2 linked regions of the Lentimonas sp. CC4 genome follow. The protein of the gene in region 2 interacts with the protein of the main gene of each other region in a pairwise test. Links are inferred from orthologs where the notes say so. Each region holds a gene or a part of one and is shown on either strand. Other genes may lie near its edges. The genes, in order: GZZ87_RS03830 and GZZ87_RS16950.

Region 1 (12,148 bases), 3.1 Mb from region 2 along the record:
TGTGGCTGATGGTGGTGCTCATTTCGGGGCTTGGATTTGTGGGGTATTTGTTGATTCGCATGCTCGGCACACGCTCTGGCGTGATACTGACGGGGTTCGTGGGAGGCCTAGCATCGAGCACGGCTACGACGCTGGCATTTAGCCGAGAGTCGAAGGTCTATCCCGCGCTTTCATTAGGCTTTGCCCTAGCAATTGTGATGGCCTGCACGGTGATGCTGGCGCGCGTGATCATCATACTCGGGCTCATTTGCCCAGAGTTTATCCCGTCGCTATGGTTGCCGTTTCTGGTGCTGTCGGTGCCAGGCTTGTTGTATATCCTGATCGTCGGGCTGTTGTATCGGAAGGGCAGAGAAGCGACGGAAATACCCGAGTTGAAAAACCCGCTTGGGCTAGGGATTGCGATTAAGTTCGCGCTGATTTACGGCATCATTTCTGTGCTCGTAAAAGTGTTTATGAGTTCCGGCCTGAGCGAGGGCCTGCTCGCTTTGAGCTTTGTCTCGGGGCTGACGGATCTCGATGCCATCGCGCTATCGATTACCAATAATCTTAAGGATGGCATCGTGACCGCCGATTTGGCAGCGAAAGCAGTAATTGTCGCCGCGATCGCTAACACCTTGCTCAAGGCAGGCTTGGTTTTCTCGCTCGGTTCGACGCAATTACGCAAACACATCGCGATTGCTTTAGGTGCGACCGTGTTGGCCGGTGTCGGTGCGTTCTATCTGATTTGATGGTTAGCGTCTCATGCAAAGCAACGATTGCGACCAAAAGCTAAATTTAAATGAATGGTGTAGGACGCGGTTCTTTACGCAGGAAAGGCCGTGTTGAGCTGGATTGGAAGGCACGTTCTAGATCAACAAACGGCTGTATTGAAATGTCACAGTCACTTTTAATCTCTGAGATCTTTACTTCAGGTATAATTTGGAGCAAGGGGAATGGGGATCTTTATATTTTGCGTTTGCCCTCCTGCCAAAGGTCCGCGGATCTGCTGACTACTTACTTACCCTAGCAAGGGTGAATCGCTCAATTCGTTATCATTGGTCGCGCATACCGATGAAGGCTATATTTCCACCAATTAAGCCATCGACGCTTCATTGTGATCGGGGAGCACAGTTGTATGCTTCCTCCATCTGTAAACCAATCCACTGGGTATCCTAAGTCGGTGTAGTTAAAAGGTCTGCCTTCGCCAACATATTGATCCAATATTTTCTCAATGGAACGGCTGGATTGTGCTGGAGATCCAAATTTCCAAGTAGGGGCCTGAGGAAGGTAAGGCCAACTGAGAAGTAAACCAGGTTCGATTACAATGTCTCCTTGGCTGACGGTTTTCATGGCACGAAATAGATCAACCAAGTCGCCTCCTTCGGGGGTCGGAACCTCTCGCAGTAGCAGGGACTTATTAGAAATTGCGTCCTTTTGCCGGAATGGGATATTCTGTAATCCGTAGCGAAATAGAGCCTTGGAGATCGGCAAAGCGTCAGTCTGCGAATTTTCAAGTGCGGCAAATAGAAACGGCACATCGTATGGCCATGGATCACGCATCAGCAGTCTTGCAGCTAACTGCTGTAGGTCTGCATGATTCAATAAGCTGAGTAATGCATCCCTCGCTGCTTGGTTTCGGAAGTCTTCTTCAAAGCCACCGAAAACAGTTCGGTCGATTCCAATAAGATGCAGAGTATACACGGCTCCGATTCTCGCTTTGGATGAATGGTTCTCCTTTATGTAATCGATGAGGACTGGGATTGCGGCGTCCCCATGCTTTGCAATAGAGAACATATCGTCGGTGTAACCAATGTATTGGGATTTTCCGGTGAAGTTAAGCTCCCAATCATGATCTAGTCGCTGAATCAAGGTTTCCAAAGGAGTCTCAGAGTCGATTTCTGCAGGCACCCATGCCCCTTCCTGTGCACGATAATCTTGTAGTTGTGATCCTTGTGGTGTGCCGATGAGGGGAGATTCCCCGTGAGCAAGACAGATCGGCAGCATGAAGATGAGTGCGAGGGCTTGTGCGATTGGTTTCATCATGTCTGCGTATCAAGGTTCGTTATTTATAAAAAACGCGGTCGAGGCTTAGGCCTTTGCCAGGTGCCGTGACGATGCGATGGGTGCGCTGCTTGGATTCGAGAATTGTGCGAATCTCGTCGGGGCTGAGGCGTCCGCGGCCGACGGCGTAGAGTGCGCCGGCGATGCTGCGCACCATTTTGTAGAGAAATCCGGAGCCTTCGGCGGTAAGCGTGAGCTGTTTGCCGCGCTGGATGACTGCCAGCGTGTGCACGGTTTTTACGGGGTTCGGGTCGTTGTCCTTACTGTGGCTGGCGCTGTATGCGGTAAAGTCGTGCGTGCCGACCAGGTGTTGGGCGGCGGCATTCATGGCGTCGAGGTCCAGTGGAATGTCACGGCAGGCCCAGACGTAGCGGTCGTGGGTCGGTTTGGCGCGGCCGAGGGTGTAGCGGTATTTGTAGCGCTTGCCGGTTACGGAGAAGCGGGCGTGAAAGTCGTCGCTGACGGGCTGGATCGATTTGATCTGAATCGTCGTCGGCAATTGCGCATGCAGCGCACGGATCAGCTTCTCAGGTGGGTGCTTCCAATCGGCATCGAAGTGGAAGCATTGCCCGTTGGCATGCACGCCGGCATCGGTGCGTCCACTGCCTTGGGTTAGAATTTTGATGGAGAAGATCTTTGAGAGGATCGCTTCGATATGGTTTTGCACGGCGTTGCCGTTGGGTTGGCGTTGCCAACCCTCAAAATCAGTGCCGTCGTAGGCGCAAATACATTTCCAACGCATGAGGAGGACTGTGTCGCCTTTGGGGGAGTTGTGAAGAGCGAAGTTTCGTCTGGCAGTCTTAATCCTAATCATAATCTTACTCTTAATCGATCAGGGGGATTATGATTAAGAGTAAGATTATGATTAAGAGTTGAGGTCTGTCTTCGGGCTGCAAGTCTGCGTTGCCATGGGGGAATTGGAAACATGGCAATATGCGCTGGTCGCGTTGGGCGCGGTCTTTGTCGGTTTGGGGAAAGGTGGCTTGCCGGGCGTGGGGAATCTCACGGTGGTATTGCTGGCACTGGCACTGCCAGCGAAAGCATCGGTCGGGGTGTTGCTGCCGATCTTGATCGCGGCAGATGTTGTGGCGGTTTCGATCTATCGTCGTCATGCACTGTGGCCGTATATTTGGAAGCTGCTGCCGTGGATGCTCGTGGGCATCGTGATCGGCTATTTTGTCTTTAGTCGGGTGAATGATGCGCATGTCAAATTCTTGATCGGCGTGATTCTGCTCTCGATGACGGGGGTGCACTTCTTTCGTAAGTGGAGCCGCCGCAACCATGAGGGGGAGGATCTGTTGCCGCACCACCCAGTGTTCATTGCCACGACGGGGATCATTGGTGGGTTTGCGACAATGGTGGCAAATGCGGCGGGGCCGGTGGCCGCGCTCTATTTTATTGCCTCGGGGCTGCCGAAATATGCCTACATCGGCACATCGGCGTGGCTGTTTCTATTGGTGAATCTGATCAAAGTGCCGTTCATGATGGATTTGGGCATCATTGATTTCAGCTCCCTCGGGTTTAGCGCGAGTTTTATGCCGTATGCGCTGGTGGCTGCGATGATCGCGCCGTTGATTGTGAAGCGGATCAACCAGCGGGTATTTGAGATATTGATTTGGGTCTTTGTGGTGATCGGTGGTCTGAAGCTGGTTTTATAGGTCAGAGGTCAGAGGTCAGAGGTCAGAGGTGAGAGGTGAGAGGTCAGAGGCCAGAGGCCAGAGGTGAGAGGCCAGAGGTCAGAGGTCAGAGAGCTGAGGAGGGAGGGGTGTTTAATTGACTAACTGGTCATTCCGAACTCGTAATTCCTAATTCTTAATTCCTAATTCTCCTCAATGGCACGTAAATCGACACGTAAACTTTGGGCTGAGCATATCGCGCGAGGCGGTGCGCAATCTGCAAAGGCACTGCGAGCGACACCGATGCGCACGGTGCAGTTTAAGGGGATCGTGCTAGGGATCGACCCCAGCCTGCGTGGCAGTGGTTTTGCGGTGCTGGACTATCAGCCGAACGGCAAGGTGCGGGTGCTGGAAACGGCGACGCTCAAGCTGAAGCCGGTTATCTCGCAGATCGAATGCCTCGGTGCGATCGGCAACCAAGTGGAGGATTTTATTGATCAACATAAGATCAATCACGTGGCGATTGAGCAGACCATCTATGTGCAAAATTTCCAGACGGCGCAGATTCTGGGAGCGGCACGCGGTGCGGCGATTGCGGTGGCTTCGATGCGCGGCTTGCCAGTTTTTGAATATGCCCCATTGCGGATCAAGCAGGCCGTGGCAGGTGCGGGCCGAGCGAGTAAAGAGCAAGTGGCGCGAACGATCCAGAGTATTACAGGTGCTGATTTGACTGAGCGATTGGACGAATCCGATGCCGCTGCGGTGGCGCTGTGCCATGCTTATACCTGGCGCGGGGAGTAGTGCGTCGAGTTGTCCTTAAGCAGAAGCCAGAAGTTAGAATTCAGACCTCCGTTTCTACGACATACGCATTTTTGAGTCTCGCCAAGTTGGCGTAGAGCGCCCACTGGCGCAACTTCCTCAGTGTCATTGAGCAACTTCTAACTCCTAGCTTCTGATTTCCGTTTTTTGAATTACGTGTTCAAGAAATTTGGATAACGCTCACACAATGTTTGTATTTCTAGGCTAAAAACCTCATACGGTGTGCTATGCAGAAAGTATTTATTACAGGCGTAAGCTCTGGTTTGGGGTATAGTTTGGCAAAGACTTACTTGGAGCAAGGTGCTCAGGTATATGGGTGCAGTCGCCGTGCGCCTAAGGATTTGATCGAAAAGGGGCTTATTTTTAAGGCAGCAGACTTTGCCGATGCTGCGACTGCGATCCATGCGGTGGGTAGTTTGCTGGCAGATGCAGGGAACCTACACTTAGTCGTTCTCAATGCTGGGAAGCTGGGTGAGATTCGTGATTTCAAGGACACTCCATTGAGCGATTTTCGTGAAACGATGGAGGTCAATATGGTCGCCAATAAGTGGTTGCTGGATCTGATTTTTGCCTCTGGCCGACAAGTGAAGCAGGTGGTGGCCATTTCGTCGGGGGCTTCGCGTTCGGGGCAACGTGGCTGGAATGGTTACAGCATTTCGAAGGCGGCATTGAACATGTTGATCCATATGTATGCGAATGAGCAGCGCCGCACGCACTTTACATCCTTGGCTCCGGGCTTGGTGGATACTGCGATGCAGGACTATTTGACGAACCTTCCGGAAGATGAGCGTTTCAAACCATTGGCGATTTTGAAGGAGGCGAAGGGCACGGAGAAAATGCCGGATGGTGATACCTGCGCGCGTCAATTGATCGATACGTTTCCAAAATTGCTGGAGCGTCCGAGCGGTGCCTATGCTGATATTCGGAAGCTGTAGCGTTCGGGAGTCGTGGCTCTGTTTTACCTGAAAAGCCTGCAGGTTCGTTCATTTTCTCTGTGGTGTTGAGCCGGATATTGCTGTGCTTGTGAAAGAAAAGAGGAATATACCTTGTTTTCTGCGTAAGTAATTTATCTTATGTTCTGAATTATGGCTGTTCCTCCTCGCATTCATCTAAGTATACTGACGAAAGATCAGTTGGTTGATCGTGCTCTGGGTGCTAACCGGGCGAAGGTTCGATTATTGCTGGCCGATCCGAAGGTGCACATTCTGGTTTTGTTGGAGTCGCATCTCGGCGACTGTCAATTTTCAGGGATCGGCCCGACTTTAAAGTATACTTCAGTTCTCTCCTTAATGGCTGCTGATTTTTCGAGTTTTACACCGAAGGCGTATTACGAAAAGACCGATGAGGATTGTGGCCGTGTGCCAACAGCGACAAGTGAGAGCGAGTCTCTGCGAATTCGTGACTTGGAGGCAGAGTTGGCTGATCTAAAGAAGCGTTACCAGTCACTGCAGCAGGAGCACGAAGTTGCAAAGTTACAGGTGGGGCAATCGAGGGAAGCGTCGCATTTACAGGCTGCTAGCTTTACGCGACGCGATGAAGATTTGAATCACGGCGAGGGGCTACTAGCTGAACGCGAGCAGGCTTTAGCGGAGATGGAGGAGTCTTTGATTTCCCGTCTGAACGAGCATATGGAGAAACTTGCCGAGCTAGAACAAAGGGAAGAGGATTTGTTTGCTCGTGAGCGTCGCTTGCAAGCCAGTGGCGAGTCTGCTGAGTCTACAGGCTAGGTGCCTGCCATCTAAAGGATGACATGACTGGAAACGCAGATTTCGGGACATATCGCTCCGCCGAGGGGATATTCATTCCGAATCTCTATCCTATTTCTGGTGTCGTTATATGTAATTCTTCTGCGCTTGAAATAGTGGCACATCATGGTTCGGAATACTGCAACCAGTGAATAGATTCTCTCTCTCTTCTTTTGATCAACCTAGATTCAGGAGTTAGAAGTCAGAAGTTAGTCCTTGGTAATAAGGCGCTTCCGAGAGTATTTGACGCCGCCTGCCGAGCGCAGCGACACTTATTATGCCCTTGGGTGCAACCGAAGGGCGAAGCCATTTGGCGAATCGGAGATTCTTCATAAAACACTGATATTCAGCTTCTGACTACTGTCTTCTAACTACTCTTTTAAGGATAGAGATGATTCGCTGACGACCTGTTCGATTTCTTGATTAGGTTTATTGTATATTGGATCTCAACCGCGAATCGTTTCAATTCTGATGGAACTGTCTGCGAATTGAATTTTAATTCTTTTTTTGAAGTGATCTACGCCTCGGGCATTAAAGTGCCAATCTTGGTTTTCTAAGTGGCTCCATTCTGTTGGGAGTCTTCCTTCATTTCGAACAAGGTATGCTGCAACTGCTCGTGCATGCCGACATCAAGACGACGATGATTTACACGCACACCGTGCAGAGCCGAACAAAGAAGGAGATGGTCAGTCCGCTGGATCTTTGAGTGGAGGCGGCTCACTCTGATGACACAGACAAAATGTCTGTGTCACTTTGTTCTGACGCCGTTGGGAAGCCTGCGCGTTCGGGGTATTTCTCGATGAATTTTAGAAAAATGTCTTTGGCGACGGGGCCGGCGGTGGAGCCGCCGTGGTAGCCGTGGCTCTCGTCGGTGCCTTCGACCATGACGGCCACCGCAATCTGCGGATTGTCCATAGGGGCAAACCCGAAGAACCAGGCGAGGTTCACTTCTTTGCCGTGGGCACGGAAGTCGGCGGTGCCGGTCTTGCCGCCGATGCGGAAGTGGTCGATTTGCACGAGGCGGCCGGTGCCGTTGGGGCCGACGACGCGCTCCATGCCTTCCCAGAGGAGGTGTGTTTGTTCGGGCGTGAGCCCGATGGATTCGCCGCCGTGGTTGACCTGCATGGCCTCCTCGCGGGTGAGTGCTTTAAGGGTGGGTTTGGTGCGCGTCTCGCCGCGTGCGATGGAGGCGATCACGGTGGCCATTTGTAATGGAGTCTGCAGGAGGAATCCTTGGCCGATGGCGGTGTTCGCGGTGTCGCCAGGCACCCAGCCCGAACCGACTTTTTCTCGTTTCCATTCTTTAGAGGGCACGACGACGCGACTGGTTTCGAAGGGCACTTCGACACCAGTTTTTTGATCGAGTCCGAAGCGCTTGGCTTCGGCGCTGAGGACATCGATTCCCATGCGTAGGCCTTCAGCATAGTAAAAGACGTTACAGCTTTTTTCAATGGCGGCGGGCAGGTCGGTTTGCCCGTGCCCCCAGCGCGAGTTGCAGCGGAAGACGCGATTGCCGACGCGGTGCACGCCTTGGCAGTTGTGCTTGGTGTTGCCATCGATGGTGCCGTTACGCATGCCGGCGATGGAGGTGATGAGCTTGAAGGTGGAGCCGGGCGGGTAAGAGAGCTGTAGGGCGCGGTTGAGCCATGCGCCGCGTTCGTTGATTTCCTCGAAGGTGGTGCGTGGAATGAATGGGCTCAGGTCGTTGAGGTCGTAGGTGGGATGGCTGACGAGGGTGAGCACTTCGCCTGATTGTATGTCGAGTGCGATGGCCGCGCCGGTGCGATCGCCCAGGCCGGTCTCAGCGGCGAGTTGCAGGTCCATGTCGATACTGGTGATGAGATTCTCGCCTTGTTCAGGAGGGATCATTTCTAGGCGTGTATCTTGAAAGCCGAGAGGGTCGACGCGCCACATTTCCATGCCGGTCTTGCCGGAGAGCAGGTCGTTGAAGGAGCGTTCGAGGCCGGTTTTGCCAAGCTTGGTTTTGAAGGTGAATGTCTTGATGCCGTCGTCGGGGATTTCACTGGCGTCGGGCAGGGTGTTTTGCACGTAGCCGAGTAGGTGGGCTGCGGCGGATTTGTAGGGGTAGTAGCGTGCGGTGCCAGTGTGGATTTGAATGGGGGAATTGACGGGGATCTGTTCGACGAGGCGGGCGTATTGATCGGGGCTTAGGTCTTCGACGAGCGGTAGTGGGAGCAGGAGCTTCTCGTTGAAGTGGCGGATTAGCTTACTTTCGGTAATCGAGTCGTCTCTGCCGGTGATGCGATTGATGATGTCGATGTAGCGGTTGACGACGTTGAGGCGGGCAGTCCATGCGCACTTGTTGTAGTTCGGGGTGGGCGGGTCGTGTGGGCGTTCGTCTTCGGGTGTATTCTCGTATTCTTCTTTAATACGGGCACGCTCGGCGTTGTAGATCTTTGAGTATTCCTTGCGAAAGTCGGAGCGTAGGTCGTCGAGGTAAGCGACGGCAGAGTAGTGCGGACGGTTACCGACGAGTAGATTGCCGTCGCGGTCGTAGATGTCGCCGCGTGGCCCGGGCGTGAGGATGCGTCGCTCGGTCTGGCGTTTTTCGATTTCCTTATATTCGCGAATGTCGATCAGCTGGCTCCATCCGAGCCCGCCGATCAGGACCGCGGAGGCCGCTAGGACGATCCAGAGGAACAGTAGGATGCGTGGATTTTCCCCCTTATGCACATCGTATTGACTCATAGCATTGGGAAGTCGTCGGGCTCTGTTTCAGCGTGGCAGAGCGTGAAAAGCAGGCGCTCGAGGTTGAAGAACCACGGTGCGATGATCAGCAGCGCTAGGTGAGAGAGCAGGGTGGTGACGAGCACTTGTCCCCAGAAGGCGGGAGAGCTAATATACGCGAGCCCTTCGCTGATGGTGAGTAGCAGGATGCAAGCGACATTCGCGACGTGTGCGATTAGGATGGGGTGGTAGTTGTGCTCTGCGCGGAAGCGGATACGGGCCATCGTGATGCAGGTGCCGATGGCCATGAAGCCGCAAGTAAATAGCCCGAATTTAGAGGGAAGCGCGGCATCGACCCAGAGGCCGGTGATCAAGGTGCAGATAAAGAACGAGCGATGATTCAGGTAAAGTGCGGGTAGCACGAGCATTGGGCCGAGGAGCACTAGATACAGCGAGAGCGGTGCTAGGCTAGAATTGACCAAGAGACACAGAAAGAGCAGCAGGGCGTTGGCTGCAAAGAGGATGATTACGCGTGGATCAAGGAGCATCGCTGTCGTAATCGAGAGGGTTGAGTGGGATGAGGACCGAAACTTCGCTGAGGCTCAGTAGCCGATCGTCGAGTTGCACCGTGCCTGCTTGGAAGATGCCGGTGCTGCCGGGCTCCAGCCAAATGACCTCGCCGATCAAGAGCCCGGGAGGAAAGGTGCCCCCTAAACGTGTAGAGACGAGTCGTAGTGGGGTTTGGGTGTTGGCCACTAGGTCTTGCGGTGCATCGCGCACCTCGCCGCTGGCCTTGCCGAAGCCGCTTTGCGGCACGCCTTGATAGACGACTGGGCGGTCGTCGCCCTCGAAGCTGGCGGCCATGCGAAAGTTCGGACTGGTGACCAGCTCGACACGGCTGGTGAATGCATCGACTTTGACGACGCGACCGACGACACCGCCTGCGAAGATGACTGCTGCACCTTCGGTGATGCCGTAGTCCTCTCCCTTGCGAATGACGATCTGCTGCCACCATGCGTTGAGATCGCGGCGGATGACGCGTGCCACTTCGTAGCGAAATTCGCGGCGAGCAGGCATGTCGAGGATTGATTCTAAGCGCATGACCTCGGTTTCGAGTATCTTGTTACGCTGATCGAGCAATTGGTAAAATGCCTTCTGGCGAGCTAACTGTTGGCCAGCTTCGATGAGCTCGATTTTCGAGTGGCTGCGGCGCGCCCAGAACTCTTCAAGATCATCTAAATAGGAGGAAACGATCCATGCGGGTGCTTGCACTTCAGTAAAGCTGATGCGCATAAATGACTTAGCCACCGCTGGCAGTATCCACCAAGCAACGAGAAAGAGGCCTAAGGCGACTATCGGCTTGAACTTATCGAGGCGGAATTTCGCCACGTGCAATGCTTAGCTTTTGGGGTTCCCCGTGAGGTCTTTCAATAGAAAGGCCAGTTCTTCCAACACCATGCCGGTGCCGTTTGCGACCGCACTCAGAGGGTCATCTGCGATGACCACTGGTAGGCCAGTCGCATCGCTTAGCAATTGATCGAGGCCACGGATCTGCGCGCCACCACCAGCGAGGACGAAGCCACGGTCGATGAGGTCTGCTGAAAGTTCTGGTGGGCAGCGCTCCAAAGCATTGCGCACCATATCAACGATGGATGCCATGGTATCGGCGAGTGCATCGCGAATCTCAGGAGATGAGATGGTAATGGTCTTTGGCAGGCCAGCAACAGAGTCGCGACCGCGCACTTCCATGGAAATTTCTTCTTCGAGTGGAAAGGCCGAACCGACACGGATCTTGATCTCTTCCGCTGTGCGCTCTCCAATCATCAGGTTATAAGCGCGCTTCATGTAGTTGACGATCGCGTTGTCAATTTCGTCGCCACCGACGCGGATACTCTTGGTGTAAACTACGCCTGCGAGGGAGATAATTGCCACTTCGGTGGTGCCACCGCCGATATCGACGATCATGTTTGCAGCTGGCTCGTCAATTGGAAGTCCGACACCGATCGCGGCTGCCATAGGCTCTGCGAGCAGGACGACATCGCGCGCTCCAGCGCGGATTGCGGAGTCTTTAACTGCGCGGCGCTCGACTTCGGTAATGCCCGAGGGCACTGCTACGACGATGCGTGGCGCAACAAAAGTTTTGGTCTTGTTTACCTTCTTGATGAAATACCGGAGCATGGCTTCGGTGATTTCAAAGTCGGCGATCACGCCGTCCTTCATCGGGCGGATGGCGGTGATGTTGCCCGGTGTGCGGCCGAGCATCTTCTTCGCATCGGCACCTACGGCGCAGACCTTCTTCGTGGACGTGTAGATCGCTACCACACTGGGTTCGCGAAGGACGATACCCTTGTCTTTTGCAAACACGAGAGTGTTTGCAGTTCCTAGGTCGATTCCGATGTCGTTTGAGAGAAGGCCGAACACGTTTTTAAAGAAAAATTAAGATGCGTTTACTTTCGAGCGTGAAAGTAAAGGCTGTATCACACTCGGAAGGGTTTGAAAGTCAAATAATTACCACCCTAGATCGAGGCAAATTCGTGGAGCATGACTGTGATTGAATAAACGATACGTGGGTTGCGATTAATCGCTTGAGGTTATCTCCTCATGTGTCGCCGGCGAGATCTGCTTTATTTGGCAGATCGCTGAAGCACCTCCTATTTTGGATTTTCGCCGCAGAACAAAAAAGCACAGTCCGAGGACTGTGCTTTTGTTTAAACCTAGATTCAGTAGTTAGAAGTTAGTCTTTAATTATGAAGCCTTTGTAGATTCTCCTATAGTCGCCCACCGAGCGCAGCGACACTCAACCGAAGGGCGAAGCCATTTGGCGAGCGTCTAAGACGCCATAAAACACTGATGCTCAGCTTCTAACTCCTTCCTTCTTCCTTCTAACTACTCTTTTAAGGTTAAAGCGTGGGACTGTTTGGACCCCTTAGAATGCGAAGGTGTATTTCGCGAGGCGCTGACCGATTTCGGCTGCAATTGTTTTTTCGGCTTCTTCGCCTTTTGCGGCGAAGGTCACGGAGAAGCGGACGAAGTTGCCGGCATCATCCCAAGGCACTGTGCTGATGAGCTCTTCGGTGATGAGCCATTGGCTGCATGCTTCGCCGGATTCAAACTCGGTGGTCTTGCCATCGATTGTCGCGGACTTTGGTGCGGCGACGTAGAGGAAGAAGCTACCCTTTGGCTTTTTCGCTTTGAAGCCTGCGCCGTTGAGCGCGTCCACGAGGAGGTCCATACGGCGCG
Region 2 (11,376 bases):
GATCATCCTTTGCAATGGCATCGGCACATAAGTTCGTCGCTTCCCAGACAGTCCGATACACCGTCGACATTAACGCCCGCATCGCCTGACTCGGCACCACACGCTCCGTGCGCGCTTGATTGACCACATCCACCAACTCGGACTTCAACATACCACTCAGGCTGCGCAGATAATTACTCGCCGTCATCAACAGCAACAATTGCTGACCATCCTTCTGGCTCATCGCCTCTTTGGGCATCGAAGCTAGATACTTCAAAATGTGCTCCGTCAAAACCTCGATATCTTCTTCCTGTCGAGCAATGACATTGAGCTGCTCAGCCTCGGCCTCCCAACCTGCTTGCTTAAAGGCGGCAAACATCGAGTCTATGATCGAGCCGACGTGTCCGATCTCCAACTGCACCCGTTGTAGCGCTAAGCTGGGTGCCTCCAGTAATTCACGATCCAAATACTTCGGCTGAATCACTGCCTTAACCACTTCAGGACGATCCGGCACGATCTTCTCACATAACTTCGCCAACAATCCAGTGAACCAGATCAACACCATTGTATTCGCCACGTTAAAAAACGTATGTGCGTTCGCAATCTGCCGTGGCACTTCAACACTCAGACGCTCTGCCCCGGTCAACGATTCCGCCGCCGGCGAAATCGCTCGAATCAAATCACACAGCTGAGGAATAAAGAACGCCCACGCTGCGACACCGATCACATTAATCAATACATGCGCGACTGCGGCACGCACCGCAGGGCGCGACTTGCCGAGCGCAGCCAAAATCGCCGTCACGCACGTGCCGATATTCGCCCCCAGAGCTAAGGCAACTCCCGCCTCTAGCGTAATCGACCCACCACTCGCCAGAGCAATCGCAATACCCGTCGTCGCAGCCGATGACTGAATCAGCGCAGTGAACACGGCGCCGACCAAGATGCCCATCACGGGATTATTCATCTGAACCATCAAATCCAGAAACGGTTGATAGTCACGTAACGGAGTCATTGCCGCCCCCATCAGCCCCATACCAAAAAAGATCAGCCCTAAGCCCATCACCGTGTCACCGTAATTGCGCGCACGATCCCCCTTTGCAATAAAGCGCACGAGAAATCCAAGCGCCACAGGCAGCAAGGCATACTGCGTCACATTGAAGGCAATGATTTGAGCTGCGAACGTGCTCCCCACATTCGCGCCCATGATAATGCTCACCGCCTGCGTCAACGACATGAGCCCCGCACTAATAAAACCGACCACCAATACCGTCGTCACCGACGATGAATTCAAGATACCAGTGATCAAGGCACCCGAAAACGCACCGGAAAACCGGTTACCCGTCATCTTCTCTAGGAACAGTTTCAGGCCGTCGCCCGCCACCGCTTTAATGGCATCCGACATAATATCCATCCCGAGCAGAAACAGCGCAAGCCCACCAAAGAGCTGCATCCATACCGTGCTCCAAGCGATGTCAACTTCGACGACTTCAAGCTCCTCGATCACCTCAACCGCAGACTCAGGCGCACCAAAAGCGGCAGCCACACAACAAAAAGCCAAACAACACAGCAGAATCAATCGACTGCGTTGCTGCTTTAAGGAACGCATCATAATACCCATATCCTAATACTTTTCAGGAATCCAATTACGATCGGCCACCGACGCCGCAGTGTCATAAGCGCCCTTCTTTGAACGCTTCGGCAACTTGATCAGTTCCTCTTTCATCGTCTCATACGGAATCTGATCCAATAAATGCGAAATACAATTTAAGCGCGCTCGCTTCTTATCATTGGAATCGACTAAATTCCATGGTGCCCATTCGGTATCCGTCGCTTCCAGCATTTCGTCGCGCGCCTTCGAATAGTCATACCAGCGACCACGCGATTCCAAGTCCATCGGACTTAACTTCCAACGGCGCTTTGGGTCATGCACCCGTTTCAGGAAGCGTTTCTCCTGCTCCTCATTGTTAACATCCAACCAATACTTCACCAGCACGATGCCTTGATCAGTGATCCATCGTTCAAAGTTCGGGCAGATCTTCAAAAAATCAGCATGCTGCTTCTTGGTGCAAAACCCCATTACTTTCTCGACCCCCGCACGGTTATACCAACTACGATCAAACAAAACGACCTCACCAGCAGCAGGCATATGTGCGATATAACGCTGAAAATACAGCTGCGTCTTTTCCCGCTCACTCGGAGCTGGCAGCGCCACGGTGCGAAAAATACGCGGACTGACACGTTCACTAATCCGTTTGATCACGCCCCCCTTACCGGCAGCATCACGTCCTTCAAACACCACAACAATTCGTAGTCCTTGCTCAACCACCCAATGCTGTAAATGAACTAATTCTGTCTGCAACCGCTCAATTTCCTCCTCATAGAATTTATTTGAGAGCTTCTCAGGTGTTGACGTTTTCGAGACAGAAACAGGCTTTTTCTTCTTTTTAGGCATACGCTGAATAGGGGTGAATTAAATAGACTAACCAAAGTATAAAGAAGGCAAACAGAAGCAACTTCCAACAAAGAAAAAAGGCCTCACTGTCACTTTCAGGCGAAGATTGCAGAAGTGCACGTAAAGAGAGTGATAGACCTCGCTAGCGCGAGGTCGCTACGATTTCTCTGATAAAAAACCGACCATAGCGATGCGACGCTAGTCGTGTCACTTTTCGGAGCGGGATATTGAGCAGTCGACCTCGCTAGCGCGAGTGCGCTACGATATTTCTACTTCATCGCACGACCTTCGCCTTTCTTTGACGATGAGCCATAAAAAAGGCCTCACTGCAATATACAGCGAGGCCTTTTTAAGTAAGTATAAATATCAGACTATGCAGTCTTCGACGGAGCCACACACGCGTAGAGCAAGAACAAGACGTTCACTCCTGGAACCAACATCCAAAGCGTCATGTATGCGCCCTTGCCCATATCACGCAGACGCTTGAGTAACTGCATCAACCCGATCATCGAGCAGATCAATGCGCCAATGATCGCGCAGAAAATCCCCAAAGTGCCAAAGGTCCCATGGTGGAAATACTCCGGATGCGTGAAAAAATAATCCGCACCGTAGCCAATACCGGCAGTCAACGCGATCAGCACGACAAGGCTCAGAATGAATTTAACACGGCCAATGCCGCCTTCAGAACTTAAAAAACTTTTGCTCATAATGGGTAGTAGATGAAATACTTAATAGCAGATATTTAAAATTGCCGCCCAAAGCGCAACAAAAACTTACACCCGCACTATCGATCGTCTTTGATCCAGATTTGCCGAATCAACCACTCCCCCTCTACCTTTTCCCAGACAATACGGTAGTTCAAACGATCGCGCCAGTCATCACCACCACGCGTCGCAACTTTAGCGCTAGCCCGAACGGAAGACTCCGCGCGCGCGGCATCGGCATCCACCGCAATGGTATGCTGGCTCAAGCCCACAGACGCAGTCTCAATTGCATTTCGCACACTCAAAAAGGCAGCACTGATGGAATCTGCCCCAGACAGACTCGAGCGCTGCGGCAAATACTCGATCTCGCACGAATCTGTAAACAAGTCGGCGACTCGGCGACTACGCCCCAACGCCTCGAACGCCGATTCTGGTTCTGACTTTTCGACCAAATCCGCCAGCTCATTGAGTTGTTTATCAATCGCACGCGCATCCCAATCGACATTCCAAAAGAGGGACGCGATGCATAAGGCAACCAAAGCCGCCACAACGAGCACTGTTTTCTGATTGGGTGTCATTTTGCTAGCTTTAATAGAATGCACGGCGGAGCAATCGGTTATTTCCATACGGCGATGACCTGCTAGCGTGCCACACTATATTTAGGAGTTAGAAGTTAGGAGTCAGGAGTTAGTCTTTCGTAATGGTGCGCATAGAGTTTCGCAAGTGGTCTCTAATCTAGCGAACCACACAGAATTGATACTCAGATTCTAACTCCTTTCTTACGACTTCTAACGACTCTTTTAAGAATAACACATGTCTTGGATTATACTCAGCATATTATCAGCGCTCTTTCTTGGTTTCTACGACCTGGCCAAGAAGCATGCGCTCCGTGAAAACGCGGTATTCCCCGTGCTCTTCTTCGGCATCGTTACCAGCGCCTGCGTTTGGCTGCCCTTCATCATCTGGTCGCACTGGTCGCCCGAGTCTTACCCCGCCGCTGATTTCTTGATCACTCCGATTGGCTTGCACGCGCATGGCCTCTTGTTTTTCAAATCCGCGTTGGTAGCAGGTTCTTGGATATTTGGCTACTTCGCGCTCAAGCACCTTCCGCTTTCGATCGCGGGACCGATCCGCGCCACCAGCCCGCTTTGGACGATCCTACTCGCAACCTGCCTGATGGGTGAAAGCCCCAATAGCTGGCAATGGATCGGTATCGCTATCGTATTGGCATCTTTCTACGCCTTCTCATTTGTCGGCAAAAAAGAAGGCATTCACTTCCACCGCGACAAGTGGGTCGGTTACATGATCATCGCCACGCTCGTAGGCGCTTGCAGTGCGATCTATGACAAATATCTACTACAAACCGTCGGACTACGCCCCGCCGATGTGCAGGCATGGTTCTCCATCTATTTGGTGCCAGCGATGGCTCCCTTTTACCTGCTCTGGCTCAAAGGCGCATGGAAGCGCGGCACCTTTCAGTGGCGGTGGACGATTCCATTAATCGGTTGCTGCCTATTGATAGCCGACTTCCTCTACTTCACGGCCATCACCCAGGATGATGCGCTCATTTCAGTCATCTCTCCGGTGCGCCGCACCTCGGTGGTCGTCACATTCCTGGGCGGCATTTACCTACATGGCGAAAAGAACGTCCGCATCAAAGCGATCTGTATCGGAGCACTACTGATTGGCATCACACTGCTTAAGCTAAAAAGCGGGAACTAAGAACAGCTATAATGCTAGGCGTGAATCTTGAAAACGCGTCAACGCACGGATGGCTTCATCACGCACATCGTCAATCGAGTAGTAACGGCGCCTGTAGAAATCGACCTGCAATGCGTCCGCAGTGCTTTGGCGGTCACTTTGAAGCTCCATCAGCAGGCTAGTCACGAAACGCTTTAGCATGCGCTGATTGTGCGAAGAGTTCGTGCCTCGTTGCCACTGAAAATCTCGGTCAAAATTTTTAAATAAATAGCCCAACGAATCATGACTCCCGTAACCAGTCATCAGCTTATCCTCATACTGTAACATATAGCTGATATGCCACATCACTTTGGTGCGATCTTCATAGCGATGATACAATTCAGACTGCTGATATAAATCATTCAACGCGATCTGCCCCCACTCAATTTCGCCATCTAGCCGATAACCAAATCGACGAATATCAGCCTGCTCGGAATCTTCAGTCCACTTTGACTTCACGCTAAAATCCTTCAGGCGTGATGCAATCGCGACGACCTTGCCCAACTCATCATGCATAATGGGACTGCCGCTATTCCCAGGAACAAACTTAGCGGACACTTGGAGCTCATCGGGGCCAACACCAGTGACTTCCCCCGTCAAACGCGAGCCCACCCCCGCGCCGTCTGAGTTGCCAACCACCGTAACTGCTTGCCCAATGCCAACTTCGTCAAAACTCAAGGACTGTGAGAGCGGCAGCGTCGGTCCTTCCCACTCGATCGGAACGAGCGCAATGTCACGCTTCTGGCTAATGAAACCATATGACGGCAATGTTATCACCTCACCGTCCAATGTTCGAATCAATGCACCTCGCGCCGCGCCTAACACATGAATATTTGTAATGAGGAAAGTGCGCCCACGCATTTCCGCGATAAACCCAGAACCCTCTGACTGATCCGATGAAATCACCACCAGCGCCCCCGACTCAATCTCGCTAGCAGTAGGCATCGGCTCAATCGCATCACGTGCTGCCAACTCTGCTTCCGCAGCTGCCAGCTCACGTTTCAGTCGCGCAACCTTCTCTTCCAAGGTCTCCAGACCGACCCCATTCGCTTCATCCTGCAAGCGCAGTGCAAGTTCTTCCCGAGCTCGTTTCGCTCGCTCTAAGGGCGACTCACTTGTATCCGGAATTTTCGCAGTGAAGCCCTGCCCCAATACAGTCACACCACTGAGTAACAAGAGCGCGCTCAGCTGTAATGACCGGAAACTAATAAATCGAGGAGAAGACATTGTCCTCAAAATGCGCGACACGACGTGCGCTTCAAGCCGATTTATTCACGATGACTGATGGAATGAACGCACAACATTAAACTTTAAACGTTTAGCGTCGGACCTTGAGTGTTCGAGCGAAGCGATTCTCCCCCTACTCGACCTCCAAGTCGAAATGACCAAATACCTCACGGCCTTCCACCTGTATTTGAGCAAAGACGCGATACCAGCCAGGGTTCGGCACATTAAACAAAAATGCCAAGCCCTGCTCCACTTCCAGGGAGCGAGCTGAGACCACACTGTCAATCGGATGCATATGAGCAAAGCCCTTGCGCGCTGCATCGAAGGCCACCATATGCCCCTTTGCACCCATAATATCCTGCAGATCGACGGCATCGCCACCCTCCGTAGTCACAGTCAGGTCGAAGCGATAGTCCGTGCCCGTGCGTAGCCGCTCAGGCACCTCTCCGATATCAAAACGTATGCCATCCACCACACTCTGTGTATTGCGATCAAACTCCATTGCCGAAGCAATGCCAGCCACCTCAATCACACCTGTGCCGATAATCTGACGGCGTGTGCGCAACGGCACGATCTCGGTGAATACCTGATACGTGCCTGCGAGCTCTGGAGTAAACTCAAAGGTATATTGCCCATTCAATCCATCTGCCTGCGGATGCACGTGATGATAATCACGCAACGAAGGATCCACCACCATGACATGCATCTTCTTCGTATGCGTCATGGCCAGTTGATGCGGCGCAATCGGCGTGCCACCCGATGTCAGCAACTCTAGCGTCACTTCCTGCGCGACACCAGGCTTCGGTTCATCAGCCAAAAACACCCCCATTTCGACGGGATATTTGAGACGTGTCAGATCCAAAAATCCGGCATGATTGGTCGCGCAAAACTCTACCGAACCATCGGCATTGACGATCTCCTCATAGTGCAAGAATCCGCATTGCGCATCTGGCAATGCGCGTAATGCAAAATATGCCGCGACAAACAGCACGGTAAGCACCGAGATACTCACCAGCGAAATACGCTTGGAGTTTACGGGGTGATTCTGAGCCACGGCGGTCATATCAATGGGTGCAATACGGTTGTGCAGATAAAAGTCTACAATTGCTTGGCCGCTTCAATGAATTCTTCAGTCGTCCACTTCGAACCTTCCTTGCGAAACGCCACACGACCATTCGCGTCAACCAGCAAAGTCGCCATGGTGTGATTGATCGTGCCGTCTTCCTCCATCGTCAAAATCCCAAATTGACGGAGTAAATCATCCACAAGCTCTTGTGTCGCAGTGAGTAGATGAAAGTTGTCATTCTCTAATTGATAGCTCTGCGCATATTGACGAAGGATACCAGGCGAATCATATTCCGGATCAAAGGTAATCGTCACAAAATGTAAATTCTCCATGCCATCCTCACGCGCAATCTCCTGCAGCTCCGACATGCGTGTGGTCGATGCCGGGCACATCGTCGCAGCACGGCAACGCGTGAAAATAAAGTTTAGCACAAAGGCCTTACCGCGCATCTCACGGATTTGCAGAAAGTCTCCATGCTGATCGATCATCGCGAAATTGGGAATGTAATCACCCTGCCTCACATATTTACGCCGACTCATCGTCGCGGTCGCGTCATGCAACTGCTTATTGACATCGACCATTGCCTTCGCGCCGATGCCATCTACAGGAAAGATGCGCTCCAAATGCCAAACGCCGCTATAATCCACCGCCTCCGCTCGAATCAAACGCTCCGCATAGCCGATCTCTAGATCACCCGGCCCCACACGAAAGTCCACAGTCTGCCCAGCAGACAGGTCGGAACTCGCAGACTCCGTGAGCTCAACCCGTAAAGCCTTCGCCTCCGGCAAGACCTCCAAGACACGACCCTGCACCGAAAACGACTCCGCCGCAAGTGAACCCACCGCAAAGAGTGGCAATAAAATGCTATATATTAGACAACGCATCCGTGCAACTTGCCACGAAATGACGCGGCATCAAGTCCCGAAGGCAAGATTCCAGGGAACGCCGACGTCCTCGAGATCAAGCAGGCACCGCAGTGACCGGACGGCAAGATTGCCAAAATCACAATCCACTGATCTTTAATTACGTGTCGACCTGGAGTTCAGTTGATACTCCAACACGCCCGTGGTTCCATCACCAACAAGCAACACCTCACCACCAGTGGCAGCATTAACATTTACACACATGCCACGCGTCCCTCCCAGTATTTCCTGATACAACATTTCACCTGATGGCGTAAAAATCGCCAGAAGTGTCCTGCCAACAGATGAACGCGAGTGCGCTAACACTACCAGATATGGAGGCTCACCCTCGATAAATCGAACCGAGAGAGCTTGCGGGGGATGATACAAAGGAAATCCATCCAATGGGCCCTCGAACACAACTTCTCCATTCGAATCGATGATCAAAACGCATCGGCCAAAATACCCGACCAAAAAACTGAAGTCATCCGGCCATTGAACCGTATCAAAATGGTAGGGTTCAACTGGCAATTCCAATCGACTCAGCACTTCGCCATTAAAATCGTAGCGTTCAAGAACTCCACCTTCTTTCAAGCACATCAGCTGATCCTCTAGCACCAGACCGATGTCTCGATACTCGTGCCCAACGACCTTCCAAGTTACATTTCCTTTAGAATCCAGCTGATACAGGGCATCCCAATCTAACACGTAAAACTCGAGTGCTCCATCCGCATTCAAATCAGCAGCAATCATCTTTTGAGGCGCCAAGTTTGAATTCGGTCGAAACCCCCAGTGCGATTCCCCCTCAAGGGTCAACAGCCCCACACCTCCAAAACCGCCGCCGCCTCGCATCACAGACAGTTCACCATCACCCTGCACATCAATTAATTGCGGCGACAATCCACCACCCGTAGCGAAGTGCTGCAACAGTTCGTAATTTGACGCAGCCAGCAACCACACATCACACTGACCGAGTATTGCGATCTCATCACCTGAAGATGAATGATAGTCACCCACTTGTATCCTCTTCACATATCCACTCACAAACTCCTCGAAAACTTGAGTCTTCTGAACAATCGAAGAGTCAAGCAACACCCGTGGAGTTGGGTCGAAAGTCGTGCACCCCGACAATACCAAGTAAACAGGAAGAAATAGAAGCGTGAGACGCTTCATGTAATTGAAAATTTGCGTCCCATCGATTCCTCAACGAACTTACACCTTCAGCTTAATCTTAATCCCGCGGCGCAGATACGTCGGCACGTCGAGATCTTCATCCTTATAATCGTTGCGGTCGGTCTTTTCGAAATAACCACGCTGCGCATCGACTTCGTTAAAGGTAAACTCATCCTGATCATCGTTCACCAGCTTCTTCTTACGCCCGAGCTTAGTCTCATGCACTGGCTGCAATGGCAGGTCATCCTGAGAGATCTCCGACTGGAGCCCCAATCCTTCCATCACCTCTGAAGGCGATGTAACGACTTCAACTGGTTTAACCTGTTGCACAGGCACTTGGCGACGCTCCATCTCGGCCTTGCCGAGCACGCAGATCTCCAAACTCTCGCAGCGCGACTGATCCAACACCGCGCCAAAGACGATATCTTCACGCGATCCAAAACGCTTCGACACCTGCGATACAATATCGTTGACCCGTGAAATCGGTAGATCGGCACCACCAATGACATTCACCAAAATTCGATCCAGCTGCGTCGGCCGATCTCCCAAGTGCAGCAACGGGCAGATGAATAGATCATCCAGGGCGTCCTTCACATAGTCACCGCCAGTAGCGACCCCCGTGCCAAAAACCGTCTTACCACCCTGCCCCTGAAATACGGAACGCAGCGAACCGAGATCCAAATTAACGATACCAGTCTTCAACAACATCGCGCAGAGCGAGTTCACCCCGCGGCCGATCCAACGATCGGTAATCGCAAATGCATTGAGCACACTCGTGTCCTCCTCTCCTTCTTGCAGCAGCACATCATTGGGCAACGGAATGACCCCGTGCACTAACTTGCGCAACTCGCCCAAACCTTCATCTGCGATGCTCTTACGGCGTTGCCCTTCAAAACTAAAAGGCAAAGTCACAAACGCTAACACGAGCGCATCCGTCTTCGCGGCGACTTCAGCGACAATCGGTGCCGCAGCACTACCAGTGCCGCCGCCAAATCCAACCACCATGATGATCAAATCCAGATCACCGATTAGAGCGGCAATCGCATCGCGATCCGATTCTGCGGCAGCTCGGCCAATATCGACCTCACCCCCCGCTCCGAGCCCACGCGTCACGCTGCGCCCGATCATTAACTTCTCTGTAATTGAAGAACTCGCAAGCGCCTGCGCATCGGTGTTGATAGCCGCTAGTTGCACACTGTCAAACCCCTCAAGGTTCAACGCACCGACGGCATTGGTGCCCGCCCCCCCGACACCGATGATCTTAATCTTCGGATCCGCGCGCGGCGTAGCGTGACTACTTAAACTGTCTAGTTCGTGGCTCAATGAGGTCTCAATTAATTAAAAATTTAAAATGCTACCAAGTCGACGAAAGAGCCCCGTCGGCTTCGAGTTTTGCTGCGCATCTTCCTGACCAGTCAATGCATAATGTAAGAGTCCAAGCGCCGTGCTATATTCTGGCACACGGAGCTCTGGTGAAACATCTTGCGGCCCCTCAGACTGACGCGCCGGCAATCTGAGACTTCGCTGCGCGACCTCGTCAATACCTTCGAGACGCGAAGTTCCGCCCGTCAATACGATTCCCGAGGCAATATCCTCAGGCACGAGTAATTCCGCATCAATCAACTGATCCTTAATGATATCAAAAATCTCAGATACGCGCGCCTCAATAATCTTAGTAATCGCCGCCAGAGGATATTCACGATCTCCGATCGTCATATCACCATAGAGCCACACCTTCTCGTCGCGGTCTTCACTCTTATAATAGGCGCGACCGTTTCGTAGTTTCGACTCTTCGGCACTTTTACGGCCGACACGTAAGCCGATGCTCAGATCATTGGTAATATGATCACCGCCGACAGGCACCACGCCTGTTAGGACGATGTAACCTTTACGATAGAGCACAAAATCCGTAGTGCCTCCACCAATATCAATCACCAAGGCACCATTATCCTTCTCCGACTCTTCCAGTAGCACTGCCCCCGAAGCGATGCTCGATATGATCATATCACTCACATCGAGATCAATCCCACGAATCACACGAAGGCTATCGCTCACGATCTGGCTATCGCCATGCACCGACCAATAACCGACTTGCAGGCGCGAACCTTCTTTCGAAAGCGGGTTCTCCACTTG

Evidence for each region.
Region 1: the proteins of GZZ87_RS16950 (region 2) and GZZ87_RS03830 interact in binary tests that used the Escherichia coli proteins (3 or more experiments, as listed by UniProt). The link is inferred for Lentimonas sp. CC4 from one-to-one orthologs.

The regions. Positions count from the first base shown.
Region 1 is NZ_CACVBO010000001.1:866,195-878,342, reverse strand. What follows is about bases 9,319-12,148. They hold GZZ87_RS03830 (rod shape-determining protein), read right to left. Parts: upstream 11,330-12,148; coding sequence 10,307-11,329; downstream 9,319-10,306. Other genes in these bases: GZZ87_RS03825 (LL-diaminopimelate aminotransferase), read right to left, coding at 11,835-12,148; mreC (rod shape-determining protein MreC), read right to left, coding at 9,446-10,297; GZZ87_RS03840 (hypothetical protein), read right to left, coding at 9,319-9,456. In the rest of the region: GZZ87_RS03885 (MgtC/SapB family protein), read left to right, coding at 1-728; GZZ87_RS03880 (hypothetical protein), read right to left, coding at 1,021-2,022; tRNA pseudouridine(38-40) synthase TruA, read right to left, coding at 2,042-2,854; GZZ87_RS03870 (sulfite exporter TauE/SafE family protein), read left to right, coding at 2,913-3,698; GZZ87_RS03865 (crossover junction endodeoxyribonuclease RuvC), read left to right, coding at 3,873-4,457; GZZ87_RS03860 (SDR family NAD(P)-dependent oxidoreductase), read left to right, coding at 4,703-5,410; GZZ87_RS03855 (hypothetical protein), read left to right, coding at 5,561-6,202; GZZ87_RS03845 (penicillin-binding transpeptidase domain-containing protein), read right to left, coding at 6,938-8,929; more of GZZ87_RS03840, read right to left, coding at 8,926-9,318. UniProt on the Escherichia coli protein: Forms membrane-associated dynamic filaments that are essential for cell shape determination. Acts by regulating cell wall synthesis and cell elongation, and thus cell shape.
Region 2 is NZ_CACVBO010000001.1:3,957,666-3,969,041, forward strand. The notes cover bases 8,425-11,376. They hold GZZ87_RS16950 (cell division protein FtsZ), read right to left. Parts: upstream 10,567-11,376; coding sequence 9,283-10,566; downstream 8,425-9,282. Other genes in these bases: GZZ87_RS16945 (hypothetical protein), read right to left, coding at 8,425-9,243; ftsA (cell division protein FtsA), read right to left, coding at 10,582-11,376. Also shown: GZZ87_RS16905 (Na/Pi cotransporter family protein), read right to left, coding at 1-1,588; ppk2 (polyphosphate kinase 2), read right to left, coding at 1,601-2,431; GZZ87_RS16915 (DUF805 domain-containing protein), read right to left, coding at 2,803-3,138; GZZ87_RS16920 (nuclear transport factor 2 family protein), read right to left, coding at 3,216-3,713; GZZ87_RS16925 (DMT family transporter), read left to right, coding at 3,949-4,857; GZZ87_RS16930 (serine protease), read right to left, coding at 4,864-6,102; GZZ87_RS16935 (hypothetical protein), read right to left, coding at 6,236-7,156; GZZ87_RS16940 (SCO family protein), read right to left, coding at 7,201-8,052; more of GZZ87_RS16945, read right to left, coding at 8,188-8,424. UniProt on the Escherichia coli protein: Essential cell division protein that forms a contractile ring structure (Z ring) at the future cell division site. The regulation of the ring assembly controls the timing and the location of cell division.